Regions from separate parts of the Arthrobacter sp. 24S4-2 genome, predicted to be linked through region 3. Evidence: predicted binding sites of a transcription regulator. Region 3 holds the regulator's gene; each other region holds the start of a gene.

Region 1 (7,566 bases), 1.5 Mb from region 3:
GCCGTGATCTGATCAGGCGGGTTGGTGCAGACTGAGTCCTCCCGGCCTGAGGGGTTCCGACCTGGGTTCCTACATCCTGAGGAGTTCCTGGGCCCGGGGGAAGAGTTCCAATGTCGGGCGGTGCGAGGCCGGACGCGACAGCCCGGTTCATTCTTTCTGACGGCCCCGGCTTTTCCGGCAGTTCAGGCCAGAGGGCGGGTTCCCAGTCCGGTTGTTCGCTTTGGTAGTGGCGACCGGTGGGTGAGGTCCAGCCCGGTGGTTCGACTTTGCTGCCTGGGCCGGGTGACCAGCGGGTGGTGTGTTTGAGCCTGTGGTGCTTGGGGCAGGGTTGGGCGAGATTGGTGACATCAGTGGCGCCTCCGTCGGCCCACGCGAGGAGGTGGTCGGCGTCGTTGTCCAAAGAATGGTTGCTGCAGCCGGGGAACGAACATTTCCCGTCCCTGAGCCGAAGCCATTGACGCATAGCCTTGGGTACGCGGTAGCTGTTTCGCCCGATTTCCAACGGCGCCCCGGTTCTGGGGTCGGTCAGCACTCGGTGAAACGAGCTGGCACCGTCGGCGACAAGGGCGCGGGCCATGGACGCCGGGATCGGTCCGTACCCATCCAGGCTTCCGGGTTCTTCGGTGGTGCCGAGAAGCGAAAAAACCGGAACTGTAACCAGAACCTGAGCTTTGGGGGCAGGGACGTTGTCTGCAGTTCCGCCGAGGAGCCAGGCAGCGGAAATATCGGCCCTGAGTTGCGTGAGGGTCCGGGCCTCCGCCGGGCCCTGCAGCGCCCTCGCGGCGGCGGTGGTCCTGTTCCAGATTCCGGCCGCGGCGTCGGCAGGCAGGTAGGCCGACAACCAGGCCATGCCGTCCCGGTCCGGGGCGAAGTCCAGCCGCCGGTCCTTGGCACCGCGGACATGTCGCGTTTCCATACTGTCCGGATGGTGGCGTTCCCGCCACATCCGCGCCTTTGCCCGGAACCGGGAAGGGACAAGCTCCCCGGCTGGGCAGCCTCGTGCGGGGTTGTCCGCGTACGGGTCCAGGAAATGCGCTTCCAAAGCTGCCGCTCCGGCACTGTCAAGGCCGGCGGTCTCGTCACAGAGAATCCGCGCATGTTGCCAGGACAGTGTTCCCGTCTGGAGGGCGGTGAGGGTGAGCGGAAGCGTCGCGGTGAGTTGTTGCGCCTCGGAAAGCAAGGTCCCGGCGGTCCTCTCGCTGACTGTCAGCACACAGGCGACCTCCGCAGTCATGCCCATCTCCAGCGCAGCGTGACCGGCCGAATCCGATGAGGGTGCCTGCACGGACCGCGTTGCCTCAACATACCCGGCCGTAAACTGCACCTTCAACCCTGCAAGGCAGGCTTCCACCCGGGCGACCTCGCCGAGCCCGTCCAGGCAGTCATCGACAGACTGCCGCAGCGGGTCGAGTCGGGGAACGGTGTCAGACAGAGTGGCGGCGGAAGCACGGTTTTCCTCACCAAGACAGCCCGCAGCGACCAGCCTCGCCAGCGCAGCAACGGACGCCGTGATGCGCTCGAGCGCCCCCTCGCTCCCTGTGCCGCAAACCGCCGGGTTGCAATCCCCTGTACTGCAAGCCGTCACGCTTTCCATAATCAGATGATGGCAGCAGGCACCGACATTTTATGGTGGCAGCCCCCACTTCCTTCGGCTCCACCAAAGCGCTGACGGCGGACCCGGCCCGTATCACCCTGCCAATGGCCCCGGACTCCGGAACTCCGCGCAAGACGCCGACCTCAAGGAACTCCCGCGCGACCAGGGGATCGTCAGCCGCGAGGACCTTTGCCGCCGACGAGCTGACATGCGGCGTTCCGGTGGCCAAGTACTGGTACACGCGCTGCCTGTCGACGGCGATCTGCTGCTCGTCCGGCGCCGGGGCAGGGCTATCCAGGCGTTCCTGGGCCTCCGCCGCCAACCGGGCGTCTTCCAGCTGCTTGGCAATAGGGGCCGGCGTCTGGCCGAACTCCCGCTCGGCCACCAGGCGCGTCGAATCCGCCAAACGGGCGATCCTTTCGGTTTTCCGCGCAGCTTCAACTGCCGCCGCAGCCGCGTCTGCCGCTTCCCGGGCCGCCTGGGCGGCACTCCGGGCACGTCCGGCCGCAGCGGAATCGTTGGGATCGCTAGCCTGGGCCAGGGCAGCAAGAGCGGCAGCCTTCTGTGTGCCCGCCTTCCGGCTTGCTGATTCGGCCTGCTCGGCCAGCCCGCCAATTTCCGCTGCCTCGGCGGCGTGGGCGGCGGCGAGATACTGACCGTAGCGGAGGAATTCCCGGATTATCTCGGGCGACTCCGAGCCCAGGGCCTCCTGCGCGGCGAGCTTCACTCCCGCGGAACCGGAAGCAAGCAGCTGATAGCAGCGCACGCGGTCATCCAGCGCCTGGTCCGCGTAGGCCGGAGCGGACGAAAATGCCAGTCCGGCTGTGGCCAGGGTGATAACGAAGACTGCCGCCGTGGCACCAGAAGTGAGGCGGCGCAGGGCGCGACGAGGTGCGGTGATCAAGATTTCCCCCAATAGACGTGAAGGCAACTGAACGGAACCAGCGGCTGGGAAGGCGTTTGCTGTAACGCCACACCGGGCGGTCTCCGGAGTTGCCTGCGGAAGTCTACCCGACGTTTTGCCCGGCCAATTCCACCAGTTCGTGAAGAAACTTCGGGGCAGTGCCGGACAGTCTGAAATCGAAGACACCAAGGGCCCGTGAGTCTGATCACAGCTCCGCCGGACATGGTCTGCTGGATAGCGATCCCCCTCCCAATGACGAGAAGGTATTCGCATGCAACAAGCCCAAACGGCAGCCAAACCGGCAGCGCCCGAAAACAGCAGTATGGCCGCCGGCACCGCCGGCAGCACCGTCCTCGCCGCGGCGGGCACCGCCGTCGAGACCGTCCTGAACCGCGGACTCAGCGTCCGGCACATCCGCTTCATGGCCCTGGGATCGGCCATCGGCACCGGCCTGTTCTACGGTTCCGCATCGGCCATCCAGAAGGCCGGCCCGGCGGTCCTCTTCGCGTACATCATCGGCGGAGCGGCCGTTTTCATGGTGATGCGGGCGCTGGGTGAGATGGCGGTGCGGCACCCCGTTTCCGGTTCCTTTGGCCAGTACGCCAGCCGCTACCTCGGCCCGCTGGCCGGGTTCGTGACCGGCTGGACGTATGTATTCGAAATGGCGATCGTGGCCATCGCGGACGTCACGGCCTTCAGCATCTACATGGGGTTCTGGTTTCCGCAGGTTGACCGCTGGATCTGGATCCTGGCCATCATCTGCTTCCTGGCCGCCCTGAACCTGCTCAGCGTGAAGGTCTTCGGCGAGCTGGAGTTCTGGTTCTCGCTCATCAAGGTCACGGCCATCATCGCCATGATCGCAGGCGGAGCCGCCATCATCGTCTTCGGCTTCCAGGCCGGCGGCAGCACCGTGGCTCCGGGCCTGGGCAACCTGGTGGAACACGGCGGGATGTTCCCCAACGGATTCGAGGGGCTCCTGGCCTCGTTCGCCGTCGTGATGTTCGCCTTCGGTGGGATCGAGACAATCGGCGTGACCGCGGGTGAAGCGGCCGATCCCAGGAAGGTGATCCCGAAGGCCGTAAACACAGTTCCCGTGCGTGTGCTGCTGTTCTACGTACTGACCCTGGGCGTGCTGATGAGCCTGTTCCCCTGGAATGAGATCGGCAGCAACGGCAGCCCGTTCGTGCAGATCTTCAGCGGCCTGGGCATCCCCGCGGCTCCCCACATCCTCAACGCCGTGGTGATCACCGCCGCGCTCTCCGCCATCAACAGCGACATCTTCGGCGCCGGCCGCATCCTCTTCGGCCTGGCCAAGCAGGGGCACGCGCCGGCGAGCTTCGGCAAGGTCTCGCGGAACGGAGTGCCGTGGATGACCGTGGTGATGATGACCGGAATCCTGCTTGTGGGTGTGGTGCTGAATGCCGTCATTCCGGAAGACGTGTTCCTGGTCATTGCCTCGATCGCGACCTTCGCCACCGTGTGGGTGTGGGTGATGATCCTGGCGTCCCATGTGGCGATGAAACGGGAGATCGCCCGCGAGGGCCTGCCGGCGTCGGAATTCCCCTCGCCCTGGTGGCCCGCCGCGTCGGTGCTGACCATCGCCTTCATGGCCATGGTGATCGTAATCCTGGGTGTCTTCGAGGAATCCCGCGTCGCCCTCTACGTGGGCGCCGTCTGGCTGGGCGTGCTGGTGGTGGCGTACAGGCTGTGGGTGCGCGGCCATGGCCGCGCCCGTGCCGAACTGGTGGATGAGACGGCGTCGATCCCCGTGGTGGAAACCGCCCGCTGACGCGTTACCCGGCGGCCGGCTGGGTTGAGGGGCGGCTGGGTGGCGGGACCGGAGACGACGACGGCGGCCGGCCCGCCGTCGTCGTCCCTGTCTTTACAGGCCCTCACTCAGCCGCTGCCCCGTTTCCACCCGCTCCCGGCACGCGGAATCCGTACAAGTAGTCCCACAAGAATTTCGAGTGTCGGAGGGTACAGAAGGGGTAGAAGTTACGCATGCGACGCATGGGGTTTGGCTCCTAGGCTAGTCAGCAGGCGCAGACCGGACTCTTTGGACCCTTGTTGCAGCTTCCGGACCGCCTGCGAGTCCTGCTGGTTCAGGTACTGCAAAGGAGTGGTTTTGATGAATCATCCAGTCCCCCGGAACACCCTCCCCCACGGCGGCCGCCGCCTGGCCTCCTTGCTTAGTAGAGCGGCGGAGAAAGTGCGCACGGTAACCGTTCCCTTCAAGGTCGGAGACGTGGTGCTTGGCGACGATCCCTTCAACGGCCGCCAGCTGGGCGTGGTGGCCGTGATCCGCGGCTCGTCACTCGGTCTGCGGACCGCAGCCGACGCCCACCCGGATCTAGTGCCCGAGTTCGTGTACTACGACTACCGCCAGGTCCGGACTCCTGATTAGCATCCGGGTTGGGGTCCGGGATGGAGGCCGGGATGGAGGCCGGTGGCGCTAGAATCAGGCATGATTCCGCTCAACAACCTCCTGACTTTTGCCCTGGCCGCCGCGGTGCTGATTGCCGTCCCCGGTCCCAGTGTGCTGTTCGTGATTGGACGCACGCTGGCCCTCGGCCGCAAAGGCGGGTTGCTGAGCGTAGTGGGCAACGCGCTGGGGATGGTTCCCCAGATTGCCGCGGTGGCGCTCGGTGTGGGTGTGGTGCTGTCACAGTCGGTCCTTCTCTTCACGATTGTGAAATTCGCCGGCGCCGCCTACCTCGTCTACCTCGGCGTCCAGGCCATCCGGCACCGCGGAAGAAGTACGACGGCGGCGGACCCCTCGCGCTCGGCCTCTACCTTCCGAGTCCTCCGGGAAGGTTTCATTGTGGGCGCCACCAACCCGAAATCGATTGTGTTCTTCGTGGCCGTGCTGCCGCAGTTCGTGGAGTACTCCGCCGGCGCGATCCCAGTGCAGCTCGCCACCCTGGGGGCTATGTTCCTGCTGATCGCCCTCGTCTCGGACTCCATATGGGCTTTGGCAGCAGGCACGGCCCGCGAATGGTTCGCCCGCTCCCCCAGACGCATCTCCACGCTCGGCACCACCGGCGGAGCCATGATGATAGCCCTGGGCGGCACCCTGGCCCTCACAGGCGCCAAGCACTAATCGGGACCCCATTTCACGAACACCAACACTCCGCAATCCTGTTGGGCAAGCCCGGCTCCGGCCAGCCCCCTACGAGGGGGTAACCACAAGCAAGTCACCGACTGCACAGTCGAGAACATTGCAGATCGCGGACAGCGTGGAAAAGCGGATCGCGCGCGCCCGGTCATTTTTCAGCACAGACAGGTTGACGATGCTAACGCCTACTTGCTGGCTGAGCTCGGTCAATGTCATGCCGCGGGCTTCGAGGAGCTCATCGAGCCTGCAATGGATCCGCTGCTCGTCATCCGGTGCGGGAGGCATCAGACCAGGCCGTCCAGTTCCACCTGCTGGCGCCGGCCCGTCTCGAATATGCTCGCGAGGACGGCGGCGCCGAGCCCAACCGCGATCGGCCACATATCCAGTTCCATGAGGAAGAAAGCCCCCACTTCCCGCTCCGGCAGCAATCCGACCCGGCCAAGGACCGAGTGGTGAACGATCGCTTCGATCAAGGGGGCCAGGACGCCCCATGTCATGACGGCTATGCCCGAAACACCGACTGCGAGAGCCAGTCGCTTTCCGAAGCCGGAACCGCGATATACGGACCAACTGATCAAGCCGAAAGCCGCCGAGGACACTAGCCCGGCAAGACCGCCCAGGAGCCCGGATCCGATCAACAAGAAGCGTTCAGTGGGGGTAAGACTGGCCGGCTGGACATCGGCTGTGGCGTACGCAGCTTTGAGTACTTCAGTGTTGCCCTCACCCAGCGCGGGTGTCACCAGGTTCTCGAGGGGCATCCGCAGGACAGGAGTGTTCACGAGCCCGGCGGGCACGGCTAGGAGCACCGAGACGGCGATGCCGACGGCTGCAAGCCCAAAGAGCAGGGCAAACAGAAAAGCGACCTTACGGTCCAAATGAGCAAGCGCAGTAACCACAGTCCATCCCCAATCCAATGTTATCGATTACCGTTAACATAACGACTGTCGATAAACATTTCAAGGCGCTTCCACCCCCGGGTGGACTGCCCGGCAACGTGTCTTGCCTGCTAGCGCGCCGACCAGCCGCCGTCCATGGTGTAGCTGGCGCCGGTGACCATGCCGGCGTCGTTCGAGGCGAGCCAGGCGACCAGTGACGCCACCTCCTCCGGTTCCACCAAACGCTTCACGGCCGCTTCCGTGAGCATGATTTTGGCCAGCACTTCCGACTCCGGGATGCCGTGGACCTTGGCCTGGTCGGCGATCTGCGCCTCTACGAGGGGTGTACGGACGTAGCCGGGGTTGATGCAGTTGGATGTAACCCCGTGCTCCCCGCCTTCGAGCGCCGTCACCTTGCTCAGCCCTTCCAGGCCGTGCTTGGCGGAAACATACGCGCTCTTGAACGGGGAAGCACGGATCCCGTGCACGGAGGACAGGTTGATGATCCTGCCGAAGTTGTTGGCGTACATGTGCGGCAACGCCGCCCGGATCAGCAGGAACGGCGCCTCGAGCATGAGGGTGATGATGCGGCGGAAATCCGCGGGGTCGAAATCCTGGATGGGGCTGATGCGCTGGATCCCGGCATTGTTGACCAGGATGTCGCAGTCCAGGCTGAGCGTCTGGAGGGACTCGACGTCCAGCAGGTCCACGGCCCAGGCGGTGCCGCCCACTTCATCGGCCAGGGCGGTGGCACCAGCCTCGTCAACATCCGCCACCGTCACCTTCGCGCCGCGTGCGGCGAGGGCGCGGACGCTGGCTGCCCCGATCCCGCTGGCACCGCCGGTTACCAGGGCCTTGCGGCCGTTCAGCGTGTCTTCCATAGTTTCAGCCCTACATTCCAGAAATTCGATAGTCCAGGGATATCAGTCGGGTGACGCCGCCGGCCCGCTGGGGTCAGCGGGCGGTGGCGCCAACCAGGCCTTCACGTTCAGCATCGGCCCTGTCCACGTCTTCCAGTGCTACGCCCTTGGTTTCCTTGAGGCTCAACACTGCCACTGTGGTGATGGCGCACGCCACT
Region 2 (7,566 bases), 1.8 Mb from region 3:
CCCATCCTGCCACCGCGCCCAAACAGGCCGCATTGTGCGTACGACCAATATGAACAAACCCGGTGGTCCACCCACCCGGACCACGAGCAGGGCCCGCCCGGGAGTCCACCGATACCGGCCGCAGGGACGATGACAAGGACCTCGTCAAAGGCTAGCGCTTCAGGCTGCATTTCTGCCGGCTCAGCGGCCGCATCAACAGACCCGCCGGCATGGCCAGGCTCCATCCAATGACTACCGCGGGAATGGCTCCAAACATCAGTGCCACGACGGCGAACCAGGCGCCGGATGTCGAACCGCATTTGCGCAGGTAGACGCTGGCACCGAGCGGCAGGCAGAACGCCACATGCGTCACGAGGATGCCGAGCCACACCGCGCCCGCTCCCAGCACCACGCGGGGCGGGCGGCTCATGCCTTCCGCCCCGTGATGTCCTGAAGGGCGCTCCCCAGCTCGGGATGTGTGAAGGCAAAGCCGGCATTGAGGAGCTTCTGTGGCTGGACCCAGCGGCTCTTGAGGACCAGCTCGGTCTCGGTGCGGGTCAGCACGGCACCCAGCTCCAGCAGCCAGGCCGGGGTCGGCAGGCCAATCGGCACGCCATAGGCCCGCCGGATCAGCTGCATCAGTTCCCTGTTGTCCACGACGTCCGGCGAGGCCACGTTCACAGGTCCCGTGATGTCCGTCCGCTGATGCACGAACAGCACGCCGCGGTACAGATCCTCCACATGGACCCAGCTGAACTTCTGCCTGCCGCTGCCCATGTGCCCGCCCAGCCCAAGCCTCGCCAGATTGGCCAGGGGGCGCATGACGCCGCCGCCCGGACCGAGGACAATGGAGATCCGCAGCGGGACCTTGCGGGTGAGCGGCGTTTCGGCGCGGGCCAGGGCGGACTCCCAGGCCCTTGCGACGTCCACTGAAAACCCATCGCCCGGTTCGCCGTCGTGCTCCGACTGCTGCGCGTCTTCTGCGTGGCGGTAGATGGTGCCCGTACTGGCGTTGAGCCAGGTTGCCGGGGGAGCGGAGCAGTGCCCCACCGCCCGGCCAAGCTCCGCCGTCGTGGATACTCTCGACGTCAGGATTTCCGCCCTGTTCCTTTGGCTGTAGCGGCAGTTCACGGAACGTCCGGCCAGGTTCACCAGTAAGTCGGCACCGTCCAGCACCCGGGTAAGCCCGGCGTCGTCGCCCCAGCAGACGGTGTCAGCTCCGGTGCCTGTGCGGGTGCGGCCGATAGTGCGGACCTCCCAGCCGTCCTGCCCGAAGCGCGTCCGGAAGTACCCGCCGATGAAGCCGGACGCTCCGGCCAGGACCACGGTCTTTCTGGTGTACATTCTTCCCCCAATGATTGCTGCTGCTTGACGTTTAGCTGTGGGCCTTTCGGTGCGGGGACCCTGACTATTCGCGGACGCTGCGGCTCAGGCTGAAGACATCGTCCAGGACCTTGCTGACCCCGGGAATCCTTGCCAGGGACAGCCCGCGCGCGATCAGCGGTGCCACGCCGTCGATCAGTTTCCGGGTGCGGCGCCGGTCCTCCGACGTGTCGTAGACCCAAAAGAGCGCCACTCCCATGTAGCCGAGCCACAACAGTTCGGGCAGGTCGGCGCGGAGCTTCTTCGGAACGGCGGGGCTGGCGCCGTCCACGATGTTCCGGAAGATGGCGAGCGAGGCGTCGCGGGCGGCCGCCGACTCGCCGGAGAACGGGTTGGCGGGCGACGTCGGCCGGATGGCGGTGGCGACGAATTCCGCACCGAAGCGGTGGTACGGCTCCATGACGTCCAGGCCCGCATGCAATGTGGCCTTGAGCCTGCCGCTGAGGTCCTTGACGCCCTCGACCGCTTCGGCCGCTTTGATGGCATGCTCAGCCTGGACCTGGACATAGAGCTCCTGGACCAGCTCGTCCTTGGAAGCGAAGTAATAGTAGGCGTTGCCCACGGATACCCCGGCTTCCGTGGCGATGGCCCGCATGGTGGTCTTTTCGAAACCGATTTCACGGAACATCCGCAGCGCCACATCCGCGACGAGTTGCCTGGTCTGTTCGCTTTTGCCTGCCATGGTTTCCGCCTCATCTTTTGAACGTGTTCAAGAAGTGTTGCACAGAAACTGAACGCGTTCAAATAGTTGTGTGACACCGTCCGGGTGCCTTGCCGTAGCCGGTGGTGCGAGAATGGAACACGGTTCCGGCGGCAGCACATCGCGGGAACCATCCCAGTGCTAATACAGCCGGCCGTTGCAGCGATCTCCTCCGCGATTTTCCGGGCAGCCGAGCGAACCACTCCGAATGGATCAGCCATGTCTACCGCCAAGACTTTCCCCGCCTCCGCGGCGCCGAAATTCGCCTCGATCGGTTCCCCGTACTTCGGCATCATGCTGGCCTTTATGGCCGTGGTGCTGATCCTGTCCAACATTGGCGCGTCCAAGGGCGTGGCGATTGGGCCCATCATCACGGACGGCGGCTTTTTCCTGTTCCCGCTCGCCTACATCCTGGGGGATGTCATCAGCGAGGTGTACGGGTTCAGGATGGCCCGCAAAGCCATCTTCACCACCTTCGCCCTGTCCGTCTTCGCCTCTGTCTGCTACTGGGTGATCATCGCCCTTCCCGGCTTCGATGACGATTACGGTACGTCCAAGCAGGCAGCCCTTGAAGCTGCCCTGGGCCCCGTACCGCAGATCGTGCTGGCCTCGCTGCTGGCGTTCCTGGCGGGCCAGACCATCAACTCCTGGATCCTGGTGAAGATGAAGGCCCGCACCGGGGAGAAGTCCCTGTGGGCACGCCTGATGGGGTCCTCCGGCGCGGGCGAATTCGTGGACACCCTGATCTTCTGCAGCATCGCCGCCTCCGTCATCGGCATCACCGACTTCGGCATGTTCGTGAACTACGTGGTGGTTGGCTTTGTCTATAAGACCCTCGTGGAGTTCCTGTTCGTCCCGGTGACGTCCTTGGTGATCGGCTGGATCAAGAAGCGTGAACCGAGCTACGGCATTTAGGTCCGGGCCGCGGGAAGTCCGGTAGGTTCAGAGAATGAAGTCCGGCAGTGCCGTAGTGACGGCAGCGAATCTTGTTGCGGGTTACGGCGACCATGCAGTGTGTGGGCCGCTCGACGTCGAGGTCCTCTCCGGAGAGGTGCTCGGCATGGTCGGCGAGAACGGCGCCGGCAAGTCCACTATGCTCCGCACGATGATCGGCGCGCAGGCGCCCCTTAGCGGCGATGCCCACGTCCTTGGCTTGATGCCGGACGACCGCTCGGCGCTGTTCCGCAGCAAGGTCTCGGTGCTGCTGGACGAGGATGCTTACTTCGATTCACTCACCGTGCGCGAGCACCTTTCGCTGGTGGCCCGCGGGCACGGTATCGCCAACCCCGACGCGGCGGTGGAGGGTGAGGTCGGTTTTTTTGAACTTCATGCGGTGGCGGATGCCTTTCCCGATCAGCTTTCCTCAGGACAACGCCGCAAACTGCTCCTGGCTTCGGCGTTCATCCGGCCCTTCGAGTTGCTTGTCCTGGACGAACCCGAGCAGCGGCTCGATACACGCATGCGGGGATTGCTGGCGCAAAGGATTGCCCGGACTGCCAAGCAAGCTGCAGCCGTCGTCATGGTCACGCATGATGCTGAAGTCGCCCAAGCGGCGTGCACACGGGCGGTGATCGTCGACGACGGTGGCGCTCGCGTGGTTGGTACGGACGAGGCCGTGGCCAGGATCCGCCGATGAGCATGTCCACGGCTGCCGCGGCGCCACCGGTGTCCGTGGACTTCGACCCGGAGCGTGCAACACGGAAGGTCATTCGCCCGCGCGGGGAGTCCTTGCTTTCCAGGCTTAACGAACTGTACGTCCAGCTCCTGACGCTCGGCGTCGGCCTGATTTACGCGATTGGCGCCCTCAACGGGCTCACCGATGCAGCGAAGCACGGCTTTGGCGGCCATCTGCTTTCGGACAACTTCAGCCTGGTCCCTGTTGAGTACGGACTTGTTACAGGTTTCGGGCTTTTGGGAGTTGCTGCGTACTGGCTGGCCGGACGGCTCGGGCCACTGGCAATCGCGGCGAATCAGCGGCACTGGTGGTACTCGCTCGCCATCAACCGCGAACCGCTTCTGGCCCGTGGCTTGCGCCGCGCAGTCTGGGCCGCCGCAGTCGTTGGTGCCCTCGCTACGGTCCCGGTAGCGATCGTCAGCGGCTCGAGCGCGCCGGTGTTCGCCGGGCGGATCCTGGCGGGGGCGCTGACCGGCGCGGCGATCCTCGTTGTGGCTGCCTTCGCACAGACGCGCCTGGCGGCGGCCGGAGACCGGAACCCTGCCATGCGTCAGAGCCGGGCGACCTGGTGGATGTTGGCTGGCGTTCCGGCAGTTCTCGGCATCATGCTGTTCGGAACCCTGCAGGGCAGCTGGTTCTTCGCGATCGCCCCTGCCGTCGTCCTGGCTGCCACCGCACTTGGCTTGCGCAACAGGCTGTCCAGCGTCCGTACTGTATCGCTCTTGAAGGCGGGATCCGCGCGGGGACATGTTCAGGCGGCGCTCACGTTAATGGACACCGGGGAGCTCAGCGCCTCGCTCTCCAGCGGGGGGAAACGCAGCCGGGTCAGGCTCCCCGGCACGCCCCGGACGGCGGCAGGCGCACTCCTGCATGCGGAGGCTACGGTGCTCGCGCGGCAACCGGCCCGGCTGTGGCGCTGGGGACTGGGGCTCACCGTCGTTCCCTTGACCGGCCTGATCCAGACCTTTGATTCACCCGTCATCCTGCTTCCCGTGCTGCTTGCCGCAGCGATATTCTCATCCACAGCGGCAGCCGGGCCCCTCTGGCAACTGCGCATGGCGCCGAGTCTGGACGCATTGCTCCCCATCTCCAAGCAGGCCTCGCGCTGGATCCACGTCGCGCTGCCGGTGCTGCTGATGTCGGTGTGGACGACGGCGGCTGCCGGGTTCTTCGTATTGGCCGGCGGTTTTCGGCCAGAGTTGCTCATTGTGGGAGCGGCGGCCGGCGGCGGTTTGGGGGCGGGCATGCTGCGGCGAGCCTTCCGCCAGCCTGAAGACCTGACCAAACTGGTGTACCTCATGCAGCTCGGACGCAGCGGTCCGGCCATGCTGGGAACGCGAATCCGGGGCTACGTGCTGAGCCTCTTCGCACTGGCGCCCTTGGCCTTGGGCATGCTGTTCAACGCGCCCGAGCTCCTGGTGACGCCCGCCGTCGTGCTTAATGTGGTGCTCCTGGTGATCGGCGTGACGACGGCGGACCGGCCCTAACGCGCCTACCGGGCCGCGGCTGTGATTCAAACTGGGGCCACTCCGGGGTCAGTGGGTCAGCCCTTGAGCGTCCCGTCGAGGAGCGCGCGGAGCTCCCTGAAGTGGCGCTCCGTGGCCTCCGGGTGGAACGCGGCGGTGTCTGCCATTGAGTAGCCGTGGGGCGCCCCCACATAGATCTCGTTGGAAGCCTCGAGGCTGGCTGCGTTGAGGGCCTCGCCGAGGCGCGCGACGGCGTGGGGATCCATGCTCTGATCGTGGTCGGCGTGGCCGAACACGAACCGGGCCTTGGCTTTGCCGAGCCCAAGATGGGGGCTGTCCGGGGCATCGCTCGCGAGGCCGCCGCCGTGGAAGCCGCCACATGCTGCCACCGCTTCCGGGTGGGCAGTGGCCGTGCGCACCGCGAGCCGGGCGCCCATGCAGTAGCCGACGGTGCCGATCGGTCCGGTCGCCACGCCGTCGAGCGTACGCAGCGCCTTGACCCACGCGTCAATGTCCGGCATCGCCTTATCCGTAGTGAGGCGCCCGACCCGCGGGAACGCGGCCTTGCCGGCGGCCGCGCGGCCCTCCGGAGTGGTCATCTCCGTCTGCGGCGCGAGCTCCGCGGCCGTTCCATCACGGTAGAAGACGTTTGGGGCCAGGACCACATAGCCCCAGTCGGCGATGCGCTGCGCCATCTCCTGGATGCGGGGGCGCAGGCCGAAGGCGTCCATGTAGAGGATGACGCCCGGGAACGGGCCCTCACCGGCGGATGGGCGGGCCACCCAGGCCTCGGCAATGCCTTCTGCGGCGGGGAATTCGATGAGCATTTGGTCAGGATATCGGAGGACGGCGCGGTGCGCCCCGGGCGGGGCGCGCCCCGAGGTGACCGGCCCTCAGGAGTAGTAGCGCCCCAGGGTCTCGGCCTTGAAGCCGAAGAAGCTGCCGGCTTCGATGGCCAGCCGGGCGTCGTCCACCATCTTCACCACGAAGCGCTCGTTGTGGATGGAGATCAGCGTGGCCGAGACCATCTCCTTGGCCTTGAACAGGTGGTGGATGTACGCCCGCGAATAGTTGGCACAGGCGTAGCAGTCGCAGCCGTCCTGCAGCGGCCCGAAGTCGCGCTTGTACTTGGCGCCGGACAGGTTGAACCGCCCGTCCGGGGTGTAGAACGCCGAGTTGCGGGCCACCCGGGTGGGGGAGACACAGTCGAAGGTGTCCGCCCCGTTCTCGATGGCGGTGAAGATGTCGTCCGGTTCGGAAATGCCCAGCAGGTGCCGCGGCTTGTTCTCGGGCAGTTCCTCGTTGCACCAGCGCACGATGGTGCCCAGGTTCTCCTTCTCCAGCGCCCCGCCGATGCCGAAGCCGTCGAAGTTCATGGCGCCCAGGTCGCGGCAGGCCTTGCGGCGCAGGTCCTCGTACTGCGCGCCCTGGATCACGCCGAACAGCGCCTGGTAGGGCTTGCCCACCCGCTCGGAAGTCAGCCGGAAATGCTCGGTGAGGCAGCGTTCGGCCCAGCGCCGGGTGCGTTCCAGAGACTCCTCCTGGTAGCCGCGGGAGTTCTGCAGTGTGGTCAGCTCGTCGAAGGCGAACATGATGTCGGCGCCGATCCGGTGCTGGACGTTCATGGAGATCTCGGGGCTGAAGCGGTGCCGGTCGCCGTTGAGGTGGCTCTTGAACCACACGCCTTCCTCGTCCACGTGGGCCAGCCGCTCCTTGCCCGGCGCCACGGCATCGTCCGGGCCGGACGAATCAACCGACTTCATGTCGATGACCTTCTTGAAGCCGGAGCCCAGGCTCATCACCTGGAAGCCGCCCGAGTCCGTGAAGGTGGGCCCGGACCAGTTCATGAAGGCGCCCAGCCCCCGGCTTCGTCCAGGATGTCCGCACCCGGTTGCAGGTACAGGTGGTAGGCGTTGGCCAGCACCGCCTGTGCACCTAGATCGGCGATGGATTCCGGGAGCACGGATTTCACCGTGGCCTTGGTGCCGACGGCGATGAAAGCGGGGGTCTGGATCTCGCCGTGCGGGGTGGTGATGGTGCCGGTGCGGCCCAGGAACTCCCCGCCGTTGGCGGCCTCCTGCTCCGGCGTCGGCGAGCCCGTCTCACTCAGGCGCTTGCCCACGGCGAAGGAGAACTCGGACTGTTGGGCTGCGGCGCCCGGTTCGAGCGAGAGTGACGGTTCGGTATTGGCTGGCACGGTTCAAGTGTGCCAGCTTGCGGTGCGGAAACTTAGCCGGCGTGCACGGGGTCCGATGTGGGGTAGTTCTCAGCCCGCCAGCTGTCCCAGCTGCCGCGGAGTTCCTCCAGTCTGTGGGCTCCCAGATCGTAAGTGGACACGATCACCATGGACCCGCCGTCCGGCC
Region 3 (7,566 bases):
CGTGGGTTCAGTTATTAAGAAGCGTCGCAAGCGTATGGCCAAGAAGAAGCACCGCAAGTTGCTTCGTAAGACCCGCCACCAGCGCCGTAACAAGAAGTAGAGATACTTCACACAGCGTGAGATGCCCGTTGCCTTCTGGCAGCGGGCATTTTTCTTTGCGCCTGGTGGGGCGGCAACAGTGCTTCGCCGTCGCTTAGACACACCCGAAAGGCGCTCCGGCGGTCGCTGGGCGACCTCTGTCGCGCGTTCGGTCGCGATGCGCTCCTACGCGAAGCACTGCTGCCGGCTAACAGCCACTACGCCGGCACGCACGCCGTCCCCCTGTGGCTTAAACCGTGGGGCCGCGGAAGCGGGTGAAGCCCCGCCAGAGGCCGTAGATTGCGCCTCCGACTGTGGCGGCCTTCAAGCCCAGCGTGGCGGCACGGCGTCCCGAGCGGAAGTCGTAGACGGGCCAGTTGTTTTCGCGGGCATGCCGGCGCAGCCGGGCATCGGGGTTGATGGCCACCGGATGCCCCACCATGCTCAGCAGTGGAATGTCGTTGTGGGAGTCGCTGTAGGCCCAGCATCGTTTGAGGTCCAGGCCCTCGGCGTCCGCGATGCCCTGGACGGCAACGGCCTTGGCCTGCCCGTGCAGGATGTCGCCCACCAGCCGGCCGGTATACGCGCCGTCCTTTATCTCGCCCACGGTTCCCAGGGCGCCGGTCAGGCCGAGGCGGGTGGAGATCACGGTGGCCACCTCGATGGGCGTTGCCGTCACCAGCCACACCATGCGGCCCACCCGGAGGTGCTGCTGGGCCAGCGCCTTGGCACCGGGCCAGATCCTGGATTCGATCATTTCGTCAAAGACTTCTTCGCCCAGCGCCTTGATGTCCTCGACCGTGATGCCGGCGGCGAGCGTCAGTGCCGAATCGCGGACGGCGTGAACGTCATCCATGTTCTCGCCGCGGAGGATGAACTTGAACTGCTTCCATGCCATACCGGCCGCCTGCGGAAGGGTGAACGCCCCGCGCTGATGCATTTTCCGGGCCACATGGAAGAGGCTGGCACCCTTCATGAGGGTGTTGTCGACGTCGAAGAAGGCGGCTTCGCCGTGCTGTGACGCGCCGGCCGGCTGGCGGACTACGGCGACGTACTTCTCCTCGGGCATGCCATGAGTCTAGTCAATGCCCGGCTCCAGCGGCGTTCAGGGATCCCGGCGGCGGCGGAGTTCGATGCGACAGCGTCGACGGTGCCGCCGGCCCGGGCTACGGTTGAGTCATGGAAAAACCCGACGTCGTCCTCATCACCAAAGCTGACTGTCACCTCTGTGGGGCCGCTCGCGACGCCGTCGGACGGGTCACTGCCGAACTGGGACTCGAGTGGAGGGAACAGCTGGTTGACAACCAGCCGGAGCTACGCGAACAGTACGCGGAGGAAATCCCCGTGGTGCTGGTGAACGGGATCCAGCGCGACTTCTGGAAGATTGACGAAACCCGCCTGGCCCGGGTGCTGCGCCAGGCCATGGCCCAATAGCCGAGGGCGTCGGGCCATGACGCACGCTTTGTTGGCAACCGAGACGGGGCTCTAGAGTGGAGTCACAACGCGACGCAATGGAGCAGATAGTGACTTCGCTGGATTCATCCCCCGAGGCTGTCCATGGGGATAGCGGAACTGCCGCCAAGCAGATTCCGCCCGCGGCCGTGGCACGGCTGACCATTTATTTGCGCGCCCTCACCACCATGCTGGCCGAGGGCGTTGAACGCGTGTCCTCCGAATCCCTGGCCGAAGCCTCCGGGGTGAGCTCGTCGACGCTCCGCAAGGATCTCTCGCACGTCGGGTCGTACGGCACCCGCGGTGTGGGCTACGAAGTGCAGTACCTGAGCCGGCATATCTCCGCAGCCCTCGGCCTCACCCGGGACTGGAAAGTTGCGATCGTGGGTGCCGGTAACCTGGGCAAGGCCCTGGCCCGGTACGGCGGCTTCGAGTCCCGGGGGTTCGACGTCGTGGCCATTTTTGACGCGGACCAGATGGTGGTGGGCAACGAAGTGGGCTGGCTGCGCGTCAGCGACGTCGCGGACCTCGAACCCGTTCTGCACCGCACCGGGGCCAACATGGTGGTGCTGGCCCTGCCCGCTGCCGTGGCGCAGGGCGTGTGCGACCGTGTCATCGCAGCCGGAGTGCGGAGCATCCTCAGCTTCGCGCCCGTCATGCTGCAGGTGCCGCCGGGCGTGAACCTTCGAAAGGTGGACATGGCCACAGAGCTGCAGATCCTTGCCTATCACGCACAAAGGACTGAAATACCGGACGACGGCGAGTAGCCGCCCAGGGCGGGTAACTGCCGGCTAGCGTCCGTAGGGGTAGCCCGGCGGACCGTACGGTCCGGCGAACGGCTGGTACCTCCTGAAATACGGCGCGGAGGTGGGGAGGTACAGGAGCACCATGGAGGCCACGCCCGCCAGGATGGACAGCGTGCCCAGCCCCATCTCAAGAACGCCCAGCAGTGAGAAGGCCGCGAAGATGGTGCCGAGGATCCGGGCCCAGTTCCTGCCTTTCCGCATATTGGCCGCCACCAGCGCGTACATCAGGACACCGACCGCGGCTATCAGTACCACCATGCCCACCACCAGGCCTTTAAGGGCCTCAAAGTCCACGTCAGCGCCGCTGGCAGCAAGCCTGGCATTGAACTGACGGCGCATCGCGGGGTCGTCGATCGAGCCTATCGACAGGAATACCGAACCAACCCACAGGATGCACGCGCCCGTCAGGAGCCAGAAGGCGATGTTAACCAGTGGCGGCGGCACTACGGCCGGCCCGCCCTTCCGCGGCTGCGGCAGCTCTGACGGGTACACAAGAGGCTGGGGCTGGCCGAACTGCTGGGGCTGGCCGGACTGCGGTGCCTGGCCGAACTGCTGGGGCTGGCCGGACTGCGGTGCCTGGCCGTATTGCGGAGCCTGCGGGAAAGGGGACGGACTCTGCCCGTACTGGGGTGCCTGCGCTTGGTAAGGTGCCTGCCCGAACTGGCCACCCGATGGGGGATCGTTGGGATAGGGCGGCGGGACGGGCGGAGTGCTCATTCTTGATCCTTTTCACGTCGGCTACTGATGAATCGGTTGCCGGGATCAGCCACGTCTTCCTGCCCCCAGCGGGATTTTGGTTACACCGTACCGTGAGCGGGGCAATCTGGGGATAGTCCTGCACCTCAATTTCGCCTCAAGAGACAAGCGGGCAAGAGGCTGGACGCAAGAGGGCAGGGGCAAGGAGCAAGCGGACAACGCACAACGGGCGCGGACCCGGGAGGCTGGCGACCTGATTCGCCCGTGCCTTCCAAAGTCCACGCCCGCTGGCCGTGAAGGTGATAGTCCGCTGTAGTGCCGGTTGCTGTCCCGCTGGTGCCGAGCCGTCAGGCTTCGGAAGTGCGGTCAGCGGCCGTAGGGGTTGCCCGGCTGTGAGTAGGGGCTGCCAAACGGCTGCTGCTTCTGGAAGTACGGTGCCGATGCCGGCAGGTAAAGCATCACGATGGCGGCGATGCCGAGCAGGACAGCCACCGTTCCAACGCCGAGCGGGAGAATGGTGAAGATCGAAAGGGCCGCAAATACGGTGCCAAGGATGCGCGCCCAGTTCTTGCCCTTACGAACGTTGAACGCAACCAACGCGTACAGCCCTGCACTGATCAGACCCATCACAACTATGGTTCCGATCACAAAGCCCTTGATGGACTCAAAGTCGATGTTGGCGCCGCCAGCCTGCATCTGCTGCTCGAACGTGCTCCGCATGGCGGGATCGTCGAGCGTCGGGATGGCGACGAGGAGGGAAATGAGCGAGAGCGCGCCGGCGGCGATAATCATCCAGAACGCGTTGTTGACCATTTTGGGAACGCCGCCGGCCGGAGTTCCCAGGGGCTGCTCTGACGGGTACTGGGCGTACGGGGATTGGCCATACTGCTGCGGAGCCTGGCCGTAAGGCTGCTGCGGAGGCTGCCCGTACTGCGGCTGACCCTGCTGTGGCTGACCGTACTGCGGCGTCTGGCCCTGCTGGCCAAACTGCTGGCCGCCCTGGCCGTACTGCTGCCCATACTGGGGCTGCCCGTACTGCGGTGCGGCGGGCGATTGGGGAGTGTTCTCGCCATACTGCGGTGCGGCAGGGGACTGCTGCCCATACTGCGGTGCGGCAGGGGACTGCTGCCCGTACTGCGGTGCGGCAGGGGACTGCTGCCCGTACTGCGGTGCGGCGGGAGATTGGGGAGTGTTCTGCCCGTACTGCGGTGCGGCAGGGGACTGCTGCCCGTACTGCGGTGCGGCGGGGGACTGAGGCGCCGCCGGGGACTGCTGCCCGTACTGCGGGGCGGCGGGGGACTTGGGCGCATCCGGGGTCGGCTTGGCGGCCTCGGGTTCGTTCGGATCGGACGGTTGGGCTGGAGGAGTGCTCATAGTTGGTCCTTTGCGGTCGACTAATGACTACTAAACAGGTACCGGGATCAGTGTCGGTGCCCTGCCCCCAGCATGGTTTGGTTCCACCGTACCGCGGCCCGCCCGCTGGATGGATCATTCTGTGGAGGTATTCCCCGCCCGTAAACACAGCACCCCGTAAACACAGCCCCCGTATACAAGGCACCCCCTATACATAGCCCCCGTATACAAAGCACCCCGCTCCATCGTGTGACGGAGCGGGGTGCTGTGATGATACGGAATGCTGAGCCGCACCCGCGGTGTGGAGCGGGCCCGGCAGCGGACGTGAAAAGCCGCAGTCCTACAAGACCTGCAGTCGCTAGGCCGCGGGAGCGATGAACGCGAGTTCGAGGTTGATGGCAACCTTGTCGCTGACCAGCACGCCGCCGGCTTCGAGCACGGCGTTCCAGGTCAGGCCGAAGTCCTTGCGGCTGATGGTGGTTTCGGCGGAAACGCCAGCGCGGGTGTTGCCGAACGGGTCCACGGCCACGCCGTTGAATTCGGTCTCGAGGGCAACGGGACGGGTGACACCCTTGATGGTGAGGTCGCCCTGGAGCTCGTAGCCGTCGGCGGTGGCAACGATGTTGTTGGAAACGAAGGAGATCTCCGGGAACTGCTCGACGTCGAAGAAGTCCTCGCCGCGGACGTGGCCGTCGCGGTTGACGTCGCCGGAGTCAAAGCTGGCGGTCTTGATGGTGGCGTTGATCTTGGAATCGGCAACGTTCTCGGAGAGGTCCAGCGTGGCTGCGGCGTCCTTGAACTGGCCGCGAACCTTGCTGATGCCTGCGTGGCGAACGGTGAAGGCGATTTCGCTGTGCGAGTTGTCGAGGGTCCAGGTGCCGGTGGTGACGTTGGCGGGAAGTGACATGGTGTTGCTCCTTGTGATCTGTTGCGGAAAGTCTCTTGCGGAAGGACATCTGATCGCCGGCCGAAACTTCCTTGGTTGAAGTCTCAACTAACTGCTTCACCCAGTATAAACATGCATTTGCATCTTTTATTCCAACTCCAGGGAACATTTCTTCAAACCCTCGAGTTCTACTCTGCGTAGAAGATTTCAGATCACCCGACATCTTTGAGAAACTGATACACATGCCCCAAGCCACTGTTCATCTTCTTCGCCACGGCGAGGTCCACAATCCGGACGGCATCCTGTACGGACGGCTGCCGGAATTCCACCTCTCCGAACTCGGACAGCAGATGGCCAAGACGCTCGCCGTGCACTTCAGCGACCGCGTGGCCGGGGGCGCGAACATCGTGCATCTGGTGGCGTCGCCGCTGACGCGCGCCCAGGAGACGGCGCTCCCTATCTCCGAGGCCCTGAACCTGGAGATCAACACCGAGGCCCGCATCATCGAAGCCGGCAATCACTTCGAAGGCCTTCGGGTCAACAGGGGCGAGCTCCTCAAGCCCAAACATTGGCCGCACCTGCGCAACCCGTTCGTCCCGTCCTGGGGTGAGCCCTACAAGGACCAGGCCGCACGCGTCATCGCCGCGGTCCAGGACGCGCGCCTGCGTGCCATCGAGCTGGGCGGGGACGGCGCCGAGGCCATCCTGGTGAGCCACCAGCTTCCCATCTGGTCCACCCGGCTGAGCGCTGAGGGCAAGCCCCTCTGGCATGATCCGCGCAAACGCGAATGCACGCTCACGTCCTTGACGTCCCTGGTGTTCGACGACGCCGGCGCCCTGGTGCGCGTGGACTACAGCGAGCCTGCCGCCGCCCTGCTGCCTGGCGCCTCCAGCACCCCGGGGGCCTGAGAATGACCGGAGCCAACGTGCACGATGCAGCCAGGAACGGGACGCGGAAAGCCTCCCGGCGCAGCGTCCTTGCCGCCGGCGGACTCGGGCTGGCAGCGCTGACGCTGGGCCTGTCCGCGTGTGCGCAGGAGGATGCCCTGGCCAAACAGGCAAAGGCCGGCGACAACAAAAACTACGTGGCCGGTGACGGGTCCGTGACCGAGTTTGCCGCCGCGGACCGCAAGGCCGCTGTCAGCATCAAGGGCGCTCTCTTCGACGGCACCACCGTGGAGCCCTCGAACTTCGTCGGAAAAGTCACCGTGCTCAACTTCTGGTTCGCCGCCTGCGCGCCGTGCCGGGTGGAAGCCCCGTTGCTGGAAGAACTCCACCAGGAGTTCAAGGAGCAGGGCGTCCAGTTTTACGGCGTGAACCTTCGGGATGAGAAGGCCGCGGCCGAGGCGTTCGACAAGACCTTCAACCTGACCTACCCCAGCTTCCATGACAAGGACGGCGCTGTCCTCCTGGCTGTCTCCGGGCTGGTCCCGCCCGGCGCCGTGCCCACTACGTTGGTGCTGGACAAGCAGGGCCGGGTTGCCTCCCGCGTCCTGGGCGAAATCCAAAAGGGCACGCTCAAGGCCCTGATTACCGCCGCCGTGGCAGAGTAACGGCGGCACCCGCACCGTGAACAGCCCCTTCGCCGAAGCCATCCTGAACGGTTCGCTGCTGCTTGCCATCCCGGTGGCACTGCTGGCCGGACTCGTATCCTTCCTCTCGCCGTGCGTCCTGCCGCTGGTGCCGGGCTACCTGGGCTACGTCACCGGACTCACCGGGGTGGACCTGGAAAAGCAGAAGCGCGGCCGCATGCTCGCCGGCATCGGCCTGTTCGTGCTCGGCTTCTCGGTGATCTTCGTCCTGCTGGGAGGGGCATTCGGGCAGCTTGGATCCATGATCAGCGGTGGCCAGAATTCGTGGATCACCCAGGTCCTGGGGGTCCTGGTGATCATCATGGGCGTGGTGTTCATGGGCGGTTTCGGCTGGCTGCAGCGGGACGCCAAGATCCACGCCAAGCCACCGGCCGGGCTGTGGGGCGCACCGCTGCTGGGCATCACCTTCGGCCTGGGCTGGGCCCCGTGCATCGGGCCGACCTACTCCGCCGTGCAGCTCCTGAGCATGTCCGGAGGGTCCTCCGCTGCCAAGGGCGCGTTCCTGGCTTTCGTCTATAGCCTCGGGCTGGGGATCCCGTTCCTGCTGATCGCCCTGGCCGTGCGCCGCGGCGTCGGCGTTATGTCCTTCTTCCGCAAGCACCGCCTGGCCATCCAGCGGATCGGCGGGGGAATCCTGGTTGTGCTCGGCCTGCTGATGGCCAGCGGAGTGTGGGGCGCCTGGGTATCCGGGCTGCAGTACTGGT

The links. The regulator Rex, encoded in region 3, represses fermentation and respiration genes when NADH is low (regulators of the CRP and FNR family bind a similar motif). The targets are predictions, from matches to a motif close to CTTGTGAANNNNTTCACAAG.
Region 1: the regulator Rex is predicted to act here: its motif matches at 2,753-2,772, upstream of FCN77_RS26565 (ALF repeat-containing protein).
Region 2: the regulator Rex is predicted to act here: its motif matches at 2,059-2,078, upstream of FCN77_RS03410 (queuosine precursor transporter).

Annotation. Positions count from the first base shown of each region.
Region 1 is NZ_CP040018.1:390,613-398,178, reverse strand. It holds gene FCN77_RS01940 (HNH endonuclease signature motif containing protein) at 1-1,432, opposite strand, end outside; gene FCN77_RS26565 (ALF repeat-containing protein) at 1,458-2,498, opposite strand; gene FCN77_RS01930 (amino acid permease) at 2,821-4,287, shown strand; gene FCN77_RS01925 (hypothetical protein) at 4,708-4,902, shown strand; gene FCN77_RS01920 (LysE family translocator) at 4,963-5,598, shown strand; gene FCN77_RS01915 (helix-turn-helix transcriptional regulator) at 5,668-5,898, opposite strand; gene FCN77_RS01910 (hypothetical protein) at 5,898-6,509, opposite strand; gene FCN77_RS01905 (3-hydroxybutyrate dehydrogenase) at 6,620-7,369, opposite strand; gene FCN77_RS01900 (MFS transporter) at 7,443-7,566, opposite strand, start outside.
Region 2 is NZ_CP040018.1:707,049-714,614, forward strand. It holds gene FCN77_RS03395 (hypothetical protein) at 152-409, opposite strand; gene FCN77_RS03400 (TIGR01777 family oxidoreductase) at 406-1,323, opposite strand; gene FCN77_RS03405 (TetR/AcrR family transcriptional regulator) at 1,388-2,044, opposite strand; gene FCN77_RS03410 (queuosine precursor transporter) at 2,282-2,977, shown strand; gene FCN77_RS03415 (ABC transporter ATP-binding protein) at 3,012-3,698, shown strand; gene FCN77_RS03420 (DUF6297 family protein) at 3,695-5,224, shown strand; gene FCN77_RS03425 (dienelactone hydrolase family protein) at 5,281-6,030, opposite strand; partial or broken gene tgt (tRNA guanosine(34) transglycosylase Tgt) at 6,097-7,400, opposite strand; gene FCN77_RS03435 (SRPBCC domain-containing protein) at 7,433-7,566, opposite strand, start outside.
Region 3 is NZ_CP040018.1:4,495,451-4,503,016, reverse strand. It holds gene FCN77_RS20940 (AURKAIP1/COX24 domain-containing protein) at 2-100, shown strand; gene FCN77_RS20935 (HAD family phosphatase) at 329-1,147, opposite strand; gene FCN77_RS20930 (glutaredoxin family protein) at 1,258-1,512, shown strand; gene FCN77_RS20925 (redox-sensing transcriptional repressor Rex) at 1,602-2,297, shown strand; gene FCN77_RS26090 (hypothetical protein) at 2,322-3,053, opposite strand; gene FCN77_RS20910 (hypothetical protein) at 3,399-4,406, opposite strand; gene FCN77_RS20905 (YceI family protein) at 4,744-5,292, opposite strand; gene FCN77_RS20900 (histidine phosphatase family protein) at 5,514-6,179, shown strand; gene FCN77_RS20895 (TlpA disulfide reductase family protein) at 6,182-6,823, shown strand; gene FCN77_RS20890 (cytochrome c biogenesis CcdA family protein) at 6,840-7,566, shown strand, end outside.